Regions from separate parts of the Variovorax sp. BGA-UO-ETr-C22 genome, predicted to be linked through region 2. Evidence: predicted binding sites of a transcription regulator. Region 2 holds the regulator's gene; the other holds the start of a gene.
The links. The regulator sigma-54, encoded in region 2, starts transcription at its own class of promoters, with help from an activator protein. The targets are predictions, from matches to a motif close to TGGCANGNAANCTGCTTT.
Positions count from the first base shown of each region.

Region 1 (5,675 bases), on a different contig from region 2:
ACGCGCCGGGCTACGAAGTGCTGACCGTGCTGACGGCGGGGCTGCTGCTCGCGTTCGGGCTGTCGCTGCTGTCCGCATCGCGCGCCGTGCTGTTCGGCGCCGGCGTGGTCGCCGCGCTGGTCGGCCTCAACACCTGGCTCTACGTCGGCCATAGCCTCGTGCTCCCGCTGGCGTCGGCGCTCGTCATGGTGGCGCTGGCCTTCGCGCTCAACATGAGCTGGGGCTACTTCGTCGAATCGCGCGCGCGGCGCGGGCTGGTGCGGCTCTTCGGCACCTACGTGCCGCCGCAGCTGGTCGACGAAATGCTCGTGCGCCCCGGCCGCTACAGCATGCGCGCCGAGAGCAAGGAAATGACCGTGATGTTCTGTGACATGCGGGACTTCACCCGGCTGTCCGAGCAGATGGCGCCGGCCGAGCTGCAGGCCTTCCTGAACACCGTCTTCAGCCGGCTCACCGAGGTGATCAGCGCGCACCGCGGCACCGTCGACAAATACATGGGCGACTGCGTCATGGCCTTCTGGGGCGCACCCATCGACACCCCCGGCCATGCCGCGCTCGCCGTGCAGGCGGCGATCGACATGGCGGCCGCCGTGCACGACATCAACCGCCAGCACCGCGCCAACGGCCGCCCCGAAATCAGCGCGGGCATCGGTTTGAACAGCGGCCTCATGAGCGTCGGCGACATGGGCTCGACCGCGCGCCGCAGCTATACCGTGGTCGGCGACGCGGTCAATCTCGCGTCCCGGCTGGAGGGCCTGAGCGGACACTACGGGGTCGAGATCGTGGCCAGCGGCACCACCCGCGAGGCGGCGCCCGGCTTCGTCTGGCAGGAACTCGACAGCGTGCGCGTCAAGGGCAAGGCCCAGGCCGTCGCCATCTACACCCCGCTTGCGCCGGAAGCCACAGCCGAGGCGCAGGACACACGGCAGCAACTCGACCGTTGGAGCCAGGTGCTCGCCGCCTACCGCCGCCAGGATTGGGCGCTGGGCCGGAACTTGCTGGCTCCCCTGCTCGCCGCGGATGCGAAAAAAGTCCTTTACCAGCTCTACGCCCAGCGTTTAGCCTCGATGGCGCTTCGCCCGCAAGACCCGGACTGGGACGGCGCCACCCGGTTCGACACCAAATGACGACAGACGCATACAAGGGGTCTTCCACAATGCAGGTTCGCGTGCTGGGTTGCTCGGGCGCCATCGCCAAGGACTGCCGCACCACCTCGTTCCTGGTCGATGCGGACCTGCTCGTGGACGCCGGCACGGGCGTCGGCGACCTCACCCTCGACGAGATGGCCGCCATCGACGACGTGGTGCTCACCCACTCGCACCTCGACCACATCGCCGCCCTGCCCCTGATGCTCGACGCCGTCGGCAGCCGCCGCGCCCGGCCCCTGCGCGTGCATGCATTGGCCGCCACCATCGACGCGCTGCGGGCGCATGTATTCAACAACGTCATCTGGCCGAATTTCGAGCGCATTCCCAGCCCCGAATCGCCGTTCGTGAGCTTTCACGAGATCACCGTCGGGCAGCGCCTCGAGCTGGGCCGCGACGCCCCCAAGCTGATCGAGGTGCTGCCGGCAGTCCACACCGTGCCGGCCTGCGGCTTCGCCATCCGCCGGGCCGAAGGCGGCGCTCACTGGGTCTTCAGCGGCGATACCGAGCGCAACCCGCCCTTCTGGGAGCGCATCAACGCGATCGACGTGGCGATGCTGGTCATCGAGACGGCCTTCAGCTCCCGCGAGGAGGCCTTGGCCGAACGCAGCCTGCACCTGTCGCCGGTGGCCCTGGCGCACGAGCTGGCGCAGATCGATCCGGGCAAGCAGTACCCGATCTACATCACCCACACCAAGCCGGCGGAGACCGAAGAAATCATGAGCCAGATCGAGATGCTGGCGGGGCGGGAGGTGGCGGGCTTGGCGCAGCGGGACATCCGCTGGCTCAAGGCGGATGGGGTGCTGACCTTCTGACAGGGCCTGGTCGGGCATGACAAATTTGTCGACACAATTGGCATCTGAGTGCGAGTTGTGTCACATCATGTAACCATCTTGTGACCAAAGGCGGCCCGATCGAGGGCTGCAGAGTGGGGAAACCGGGTGGCACGGATGCTGCGGAAGGTTCCTCGCTCCGGGCTGGTTCCCGGGCTCTACAAACCAACCTGGAGTTAATGAATGAACCGTCGTTCTATCGCACGCAATGTGCAAAAGGGTTTCACCCTGATCGAATTGATGATCGTTGTGGCGATCATTGGTATCTTGGCTGCTGTGGCGCTGCCGGCGTATCAGGACTACACCATCCGTGCGAAGGTTTCCGAGGCAATTCTGGCGGGCTCTGCGTGCCGCACGAGCATCACTGAGACCGTGCAAAGCGCGACCGGTGCTTCTTTGCCTGCTGCCAACAACTGGGGTTGCGAGCAAGGCAGTGCGTCGAGCGCCGCCACGAAATATGTCCAATCTGTCGCGACCACCAATACTGGCGTGATCATTATCACGACGACAGCTGCTGCCGATCTCAAGGGTGCCTTGAGCAAGCAAATTTCGATGACGCCCTCTACCAGTGCGACTGCAGTTGCTGCGCCCACGCCGGGGGGGACCATCAATCGCTGGATTTGCGGTCCGTACACAGCGGGAACTGCAATCGATCCCAAATACCTGCCGGGTTCGTGCCGCGGCGGATAATCTAGATAAAAAGAAAATGGCGTGCAATTTGCACGCCTTTTTTTATGGAAAAAATCTCCCGATACTCGATGCTATGGCTGGGGTGTTTTTTGCCCCTTGCATATCTTTTGCCGAATCATTATTTGCCATGGCTAACATTCCATCAGGAAATGATGGCGGGAGTTGCTTTTTTTCCGTTGTTGGCTGTTTCGTTGATCGACTCAGCGCGGACTAAACATCCACTGGCTCTGATTGCAGTGCTTGTTCTTGTTGCGGTCCCTTTGATTCAGTTTTTAGTTGGAAAGGTTTTTTATTTTTCCGATGCCTTTGTCGCGGCTCTATACCTGTTAGGGGGGGGGCTGGCTTTTTTCTTTGGAGAGCGATTTTTATCCAGATTCAATGCTTCCAAGGAAAATAAGGGGGTGACGCTTCTTTTTTTTGCTTTTTTAATATCTTCTGTTGTTTCTGTTTTCATTCAGTTGCATCAATGGCTGGGATTGGGGTGGCTTGGGGTGTTTGTCATTGACCTGCGCTCCGGTGGGCGGCCATATGCAAATATGGCTCAGCCAAATCAGCTGGCGACATTGCTTCTTCTCGGGCAGTTGAGTCTGATATATCTGTATGAAATCAGGAAGGCCAGTGCCACTTTTTTGTTGTTTATAAGCGCAATACTTTCATTTGGATTGGCGCTGACGCAATCTCGGAGTGCATTGATTGCAGGGGTTTTGATTTCATTTTCATGGCTACTTTGCCGAAAAAGAGTAAAGGCAAAGATATCAACCCAAGGTGTGCTGATTTCATTTTTGTTTTTCTCGTCGGCATTTTTATGGCTGACAGGGATTAATAAAATCTTACTCCTTGATGTAGGTCAATCTTCATTGGTTGATCGCTTTGGTTCGGATTTAAGGTTGGAGATATGGCATCAAATGATTGATGCAATAAGCCGAGCACCCTGGTTCGGCTACGGATGGAATCAGGTGCCAATTGCCCAGCAAGTTGTCGCAATGGATCATCGTGCACTGCATATATACCTTGAGTCGGCGCACAATATTTTTCTTGATTTGATGCTTTGGATGGGGATTCCAATCGCAGTGGGTATGGTTTTTCTTTTATTTATTGGGGCTAGGCGCGGAATCGGGTTGGCGAAAAGTTCGACGCAACTAACTTTGCTTCTGGCGGTGGCGACAATTTTTTTCCATGCTCTCTTCGAGTATCCGATAAATTACTTGTATTTCTTGTTGCCGGTAAGCTTGATCGCGGGTGCCGTTCTTGGTAAGGAAATGAAGTCGGCCAAACCGAAATTTACATGGCTCGTGGCTTCATTGCGGAGTTTTTTTTTCGGAGTTTCCCTTTTGATTGCTTGGGGTGCCTTTTTGCTGGTATCTGAGTACTTTCACTGGGAGCGCACTTGGAGTGAGCTGCAATATCAGGCTGCAGGCATAGGTGAGAAAAAAGAAATTTCCCTGCCCTCCACCCAGATGCTAACTGGCTTTTTGGAGGTGGCTGAAGTGGTAAAAATGGAGCCCATGAGCGGCATTCATCCAGAAGAAATTGAAAGGGTTCGAAAAGTTTCTGAGCGGTACGGGTGGGGGAATTTATTATTCAAGTACGCACTAATCTCGGGACTGAATGAGATGCCTGTAGAGTCCAAGAGAGCGCTTAAGTTGATGTGCGCGGTGAGCTCTATAAAATACTGTGCGCAAGCTAAATTTGATTGGCAAGGGTGGCGAAATATTTACCCCGTGCTTTCGAGTTTTGATGATTTGAATTCGAAGTTGGAGCGATAGGGGTTCGTTGATTACCTCGAGAGCGGTGATGTGGCTGCTTTTTATCTTCGAATAAGGACCTATTCATTCACATTCGAGATTTCATAGCTTTTCCTCTCATGGTTGAACGTATCGTTCCACGTCTCGTGCCCGACCGACCTCGGAAATCGAGTCAATGGCGACAGCATCATGCACATCCACTGCGTTGGCTGAGGGCATTCACGACCATCGACGAGCATTCTGGAGCCAGCTTTGGCTAGATACATCTGGACGACACGCTGAACTCTAGCGATCGAGTTCTCAAGACCCTCTTCTCACTTGGCTAGCGAAAGGCCCTGTCGCCTGCCTGATCACCGCGCGCGGTTTTGCCAACCCTGGAAGAGAAGCTCGATAAGCGCACGACGTCAGGTGCGTTTTCTTCCGAGGGGCTATCTTCAGTGAACCAATGGCGCGTCTTTGCGAGCTGCCTGCGCGAGACTCGCCCGGGACCTGCGTCTCAGCATCGCTACTCGTCTGAGGGTGTCCCCGAATCTTTGGGGCAAGCCTCCTCTTGATGCAAGTCAACACGCCGGTCCGATTTCGACGTCCGTAGCGCAGATCCGTCGCCAGACGGCCGCTACTGAGCGACATACGGCGTCGCTTGAACCTGAGCTTCCAATAGCATTTGGGTTCACAAAAAGACACGTTTCTAAAAAAATGCAACCTACCCTCGCATGTCAGGTGAGCCCGGACGCCTCGGGGAGCGCCGGCGTTGCTCCGCCGGCTGCCGAGTTGGCCCGCGTCGATGCGAGGCGACGAGCAACTATCGGCAATGGATCCAGCGCAAAAGCTAGCTCGAACTCATGTTTGTAACGCGCCGTCTCAACGCTCAATGGATGCGGAGCCCTTATAGTCAGCAGGGCCTGACAGCTATCGAATTGCTCGTCACACTTGCCATCCTGGCGATGTTGGTCGGCATCGCCGCCCCTTCGATGTCGCGCTTCATCGCCCAGTGGCGTGCTTCCAATACCGTCAATGCCCTGACCGGCTCGCTGCGCATTGCACGTACGGAAGCCATCGCGCGTGGACGCCCGGTCGTCGTGTGCCGGGTGGCGTCCAGCACGGCCACTGCCTGCGAGACCTCTGCAGGCGCAAAAGGCTACGCCAGCGGCTGGATCGTGTTCGTCAACAACGATCGCGACGCCAACAACGACTTTTCTTCGACGAACGGCGATGAGCTGTTGCTTCGCCAGGTGGCGCCCCCCGGCATCGCGAACATCAAG
Region 1 is NZ_JCAQPA010000011.1:468,730-474,404, forward strand. Features, by position in the region: gene AC57B8_RS22070 (CHASE2 domain-containing protein) at 1-1,127, shown strand, start outside; gene AC57B8_RS22075 (3',5'-cyclic-nucleotide phosphodiesterase) at 1,157-1,960, shown strand; gene AC57B8_RS22080 (pilin) at 2,162-2,668, shown strand; gene AC57B8_RS22085 (O-antigen ligase family protein) at 2,713-4,434, shown strand; gene AC57B8_RS22090 (GspH/FimT family pseudopilin) at 5,256-5,675, shown strand, end outside.
Region 1: a site for sigma-54 is predicted at 2,088-2,105, ahead of AC57B8_RS22080 (pilin). Genes of this name have one in related genera too.

Region 2 (5,675 bases):
CCACCACCGCGAAGCTGGTGCCCGAGAAGAGCCAGATCGCCTTCGTCAGCAAGCAGATGGGCGTGCCAGTGGAAGGCAGCTTCAAGCGCTTCGACGCGCAGGTCGCCTTCGACCCGAAGAAGCCCGAGGGCGGCTCGGTCGTGCTGCAGATCGACACCGCCAGCGCCGGCTTCGGCGTGCCCATGAGCGATGCCGAGCTGCCCAAGCCGACCTGGTTCGACACCGCGCATTTTCCGCAGGCCAGCTTCCGCTCGAGCGCCATCAAGGCGCTGGGCGAGGGCCGCTTCGAAATGGCCGGCAAGCTCACCATCAAGGGCGTCAGCAAGTACGTGACGGTGCCCGTGAGCATCGTGTCGTCGGGCGGCGCGTATTCGGTCGCCACGGGCACCCTCACGATCCAGCGGCTCGACTACAAGGTGGGCGACGGCGAATGGACCGACACCTCGGTGGTCGGCAACGAGGTGCAGGTGCGCTTCAAGCTGACGCTCGCGGGCCTCGGGCCGCTGTGACGACGATTTCATTTCCCATGCATCTCTCTTCCTTTGCCATGAACAAGCTCTTCTTCGCCGCGGCCCTTTGCGCGGGCGCGGCCCTGCCGCTGGCCGCCACGGCCCAGGAATACACGGCGCCGCCGCTGGCCGCCAAGCCCGCGGGCGGGCCGGTCAAAAATGCGAGCTACGTGATCGACCCGACCCACACCTTCGTCATGTACGAGATGGGCCACTACGGCACCACCACCAACCGCGGCCGCTTCAGCACCAAGGACGGCTCGGTGCAGATCGACGGCACCGGCGCCAGCGGCAAGGTCGACATCACGATGGACATCAGCTCCATCAACACCGGCGTCGACCTGCTCAACCGCCACGTGCAGAGCAAGGACTTCTTCAACGTGGCCGAATTCCCCACCGGCCGCTTCGTGGCCGAGCGCATCGACTTCAGCGGCGACAAGGTGACCGACGTGCCCGGCACGCTCACGCTCATGGGCCAGACCAAGCCGGTGACGCTGAAGGCCGTGCGCTTCAACTGCTACCTGAACCCGCTGATCAACCGCCAGGTCTGCGGCGGCGACTTCGAGGCCACCGTGCAGCGCAGCGACTGGGGCATCACCTGGGGCCTGAACTTCGGTTTCGAGAACAAGGTGAAGCTGCTGGTGCAGGTCGAAGCCGTGAACGTGCAATGAACACATCCCCCACCGGAGCCCACTCATGACCGACGCCCACTTCCTGTCCCTGCTCGGCATCGCCGGCGCCATGGCCGTGGGCGCGATGAGCCCGGGCCCGAGCTTCGTGATGGTGGCGCGCACGGCCGTGGCCTCGCGCAGCGACGGGCTCGCGGCGGCGCTGGGCATGGGCGCCGGCGGGCTGGCGTTCTCCATCGCGGCGCTGGCCGGGCTGCAGGCGGCGTTCCTCGCGGTACCGGCGCTGTACCTCGCGATCAAGGCCTTCGGCGGTGCCTACCTGATCTACCTGGGCTTTCGCATCTGGCGCGGCGCGCGCCAGCCGCTCGCGATCACGCCCGACACGGACGCCTCGCCCCGGAGCCAGGGCCGCAGCGGACGCACCTTCCTGCTCGGCCTGGCCACGCAGATCAGCAACCCGAAGACGGCGGTGGTGTACGCGAGCATCTTCGCGGCCTTCCTGCCGCGCGAGGTGCCGCTGGTGCTGGCGCTCGCGGTGCCAGCCGTGATCTTCTGCATCGAGACGGGCTGGTACGCGATCGTCGCGCTGGCGCTGTCCTCGGCCGCGCCGCGCGCGGCCTACCTGCGCTACAAGACCTGGATCGACCGCGCGGCCGGCGGCGTGATGGGCCTGCTGGGCCTGCGGCTCGTGTGGTCGGCCGTGCGCGGCACCTGAGGCACTAGAGCAGGCTCTCGGGCGTGAGCGGCGACAGCAGTTCGAGCATGGTGCGGTCCCAGAAGCCCGAGTCGGGCTCTTCGTGCAGCACGGTGGTCTTGCCGCCTTCCTCGCTGACCCATTCGATGCGCCGCGAGCCGACTGCGCCCGCATCGGCGCCTTCGGCAAAACGCAGCCGGTAGGCGCCCTGCTGCTTGAGCACGTCGAGCAGCTTCAGGGTCTGCTGCGCCATCTCGGGGCTGCGGATGAACAGGCCGATCTCGGTGTTGTGAATCTCGGAGCGCGGATCGAAATTCATCGAGCCGACGAACAGGATGCGCTGGTCGATCACCGCCGACTTGGCGTGCAGCCGCCCGACGGACGTGCCGAACAGGCCGAGGCGCACGCTGCGCCGCGTGCGCGCGGAACTCAGCTCGTGCAGCTCGGCGCCCAGCGCCAGCATGTCGGCGCGGTAGCGGCGGTAGGCAGTGTGCACCAGTGGCTCGTCGGTGGCGGCGAGCGAGTTGGTGACCACGCTGATCTTCACGTTGCGCCCGCGGATCTCGCGCATCACCTCCAGCCCCGACGCGCCCGGGATCAGGTAGGGCGAGACCAGCGTCACCTCGCTGCGCGCGCGGCGCATCTGCTCGACCACGTTGTAGCGCACGCTGTCCACGTCGAGCAGCGGCACGCCGCCATACGACGCGGTCTTGCCGATCACGCGGTCGGGTGAATCGGCATAAGCCTCGGCGGTGGTCCAGATCAGGCCGAGCTTGCCGGCGTCGAGGTCGTCGGCCACCGGGCTGTAGCCGAGCAGGTCGTTGGGCGCGGGCCTGGGCGGCGGCGGCGTGGTGTCGGGGCCGGTGGCGGCGTCGAAGCGGCGCTGCAGTTCCTCGCGCGGCAGGTCGGTGTGCACGACCGCGCCGATCGGGCGCACGTGCGGGCTGTTCCAGTACTGGTCGAACAGCACGCCCAGGCGCGGGATCAGCGCACCCGTGACGAAGGTGTCGAGGTCGATGAAGTTCGGGCCGGTGGTGCGGCGGAAGTACTGGTTGCCGATGTTGCGCCCGCCCGCCACGGCCATCGCGCCGTCGGCGATGAAGAGCTTGTTGTGCATGCGGCGGTTGACGCGGCTGAAGTCGAACAGCGACGCGGTGAAGCGCTTGAGCAGGCTGCCGCGCCCGGCCGGGAACGGGTTGAACAGGCGCAGCTCCACGTTCGGCGTGGCGGCCAGGCCAAGCAGCAGCTCGTCTTCGCCGGACGTGTACAGGTCGTCCATCAACAGGCGCACGCGCACGCCGCGCTGGGCCGCATCGCGCAGGGTGCGCAGCAGGTAGCGGCCGGTCTCGTCGTTCTCGATCTGGTAGTACTGCACGTCGAGCGTGCGCTGCGCGCGGCGCGCCAGCTGCAGCCGCGTGTCGAAGGCGAAATCGCCGCCGGGCATCAGGCGAAAGCCGCTGAGGTCGGGGTCGGGCTGCGAGGCCAGCGCGATCTTGCCGAGCGCGGTGTCGGCCGAGACGGCGATGGCCTTGGTGGGCGGGCGCGGTGCCTCGTCGGGCAGCGTGGCGCAGCCGGCGAACAGCAGCGCCGCAGCCACAACAAGAACCCAATGCCCCCAGCGCGACAGCAGGCGACGGGTCATCGTGGGCTTTCTACAGAGCCTTGCGCAGGTTGGCCGGTGCGATGCGCAGCGCTTCGCGGTACTTGGCGACGGTGCGGCGCGCGCACTCGATGCCCTGCTCTTTCAGCATCTCGGAGATCTGGCTGTCGGACAGCGGCTTCTTGATGCTCTCGGAACTCACGAACTGCTTGATCAGCGCGCGCACCGCGGTGCTCGACGCATTGCCACCGGTCTCGGTGCCCAGCGCCGAACCGAAGAAGTACTTCAGCTCGACCGTGCCGAAGGGCGTGGCCATGTACTTGGCGGTGGTCACGCGCGAGATGGTCGACTCGTGCAGGCCCAGCTCGTCGGCGATCTCGCGCAGCACCAGCGGGCGCATGGCCAGCTCGCCGTGCACGAAGTAGCTCTTCTGGCGCTCGACGATGGCGTTGCTCACGCGCAGGATGGTGTCGAAGCGCTGCTGGATGTTCTTGATGAACCAGCGCGCCTCCTGCAGCCGCTGCGACAGCGCCTGGCTGCCCTCGCCCTTGTGCGACTTGAGCGCACCGGCGTAGATGTCGTGCACGCGCAGGCGCGGCATGACCTCGGGGTTGAGCATGACGCGGAACTTCACGTTGGTGCCGCGCCCGGTCTTGGTGACGATCACGTCGGGAATGACGATGTTGCGTTCGACGTCGACAAAGCGGCGCCCCGGCTTGGGCTCGAGCCGCGCAATGACCTGCAGCGCCGAGCGCACCAGGTCTTCGTTGGTGCGCGTGAGCGTGGCCAGGCGCTTGAAGTCGCGCCGCGCGAGCAGCTCCATGGGCTGCTTGCAGATCGCGATGGCGGTCTTGCGGATGAGCGCTTCGGCCTCGGTCTCGTCTTCGCTGGCGAGCGCCTTCAGCTGGATGCTCAGGCATTCGCCGAGGTCGCGCGCGCCGACGCCCACCGGCTCCAGGCTCTGCAGCAGGCCCAGCGCCACCTGGAAGTGGTGCACGAGGTCGTCGAACTGGTCGTTGTCGTCGCCCGCCAGGCCCGAGGCCAATGCGGGCAGCGAGTCTTCGAGGTAGCCGTCGTCGTTGAGCGACTCGATCAGGAAGCGCAGCGCGGCGCAGTCGTTTTCGTTCAGCCGCAGGCTCAACGCCTGGCGGTGCAGGAACGACTGCAGCGACTCCTGGCTGCGCGCGAGTTCGGTGGCGTCGGCACGCTCGTCGTCGCCCAGGTTGTTCTGGCGCGCGGGCGCGTCGCTGCCCCACTCGCTGTCGTCGGGCGCCATGTCGACGGTGCCGTCGCCTTCCCAGTCGGGCTCGCGCTCGGCGATCTCGGCGGCGGGGCCGTCGGTGTCGGGGGTCGAGGTGGTGGTGTCGCTGGAGGTGGAGGACGTGCTGGCGGCGGACGGCGTGAACTCGGCCTCGCCCTCGCCCGCGTCGTCGCGCGGCACCGGCGCGTCGGCCGTGTCCAGCCCGAATTCCTCGCGCGCCGCTTCTTCCGCGGTGCGCTCGAGGAACGGGTTCTCGTCCAGCATCTGCTCCACCTCCTGGCTCAGTTCGAGCGTGGAGAGCTGCAGAAGCCGGATCGACTGCTGCAGCTGAGGCGTCAAGGCCAGATGCTGCGAGACGCGAAGGGACAGCCCTTGCTTCATAGGAACCGCCCCCGCCCTTACATGCGGAAGTGCTCGCCCAGGTACACCCTGCGTACCTCGGCGTTGTCGACGATCTCCGAGGGTGTGCCTTGTGCCAGCACGTGCCCGTCGCTGATGATGAACGCGTGATCGCAGATGCCCAGCGTCTCACGCACGTTGTGGTCGGTGATGAGCACGCCGATGCCGCGCTCTTTCAGGAAACTGATGATCCGCTGGATCTCGATCACGGCGATCGGGTCGATGCCGGCGAAGGGCTCGTCCAGCAGGATGAAGCGCGGCTGGGTGGCCAGTGCGCGCGCGATCTCGACGCGGCGGCGCTCGCCGCCCGACAGCGCGAGCGCGGGCGAATCGCGCAGGTGGTCCACGCGCAGGTCGGCCAGCAGGTCGGCCAGGCGCTCTTCGGTGTGCTGCTTGGTCAGCGGCATCATGCGGCCGTTGGCGTCGGGCTCGCGCTGCAGCTCGAGCACGGCGCGCACGTTTTCCTCGACGGTGAGCTTGCGGAAGATCGAGGCTTCCTGCGGCAGGTAGCTCAGGCCCATGCGCGCGCGGCGGTGAATGGGCATGTGGGCGATGGGCTCGCCGTCGATGGTGATCTCGCCAG
Region 2 is NZ_JCAQPA010000009.1:569,365-575,039, reverse strand. Features, by position in the region: gene AC57B8_RS12210 (YceI family protein) at 1-509, shown strand, start outside; gene AC57B8_RS12205 (YceI family protein) at 548-1,180, shown strand; gene AC57B8_RS12200 (LysE family translocator) at 1,206-1,853, shown strand; gene AC57B8_RS12195 (phospholipase D family protein) at 1,858-3,474, opposite strand; gene rpoN (RNA polymerase factor sigma-54) at 3,485-5,074, opposite strand; gene lptB (LPS export ABC transporter ATP-binding protein) at 5,092-5,675, opposite strand, start outside.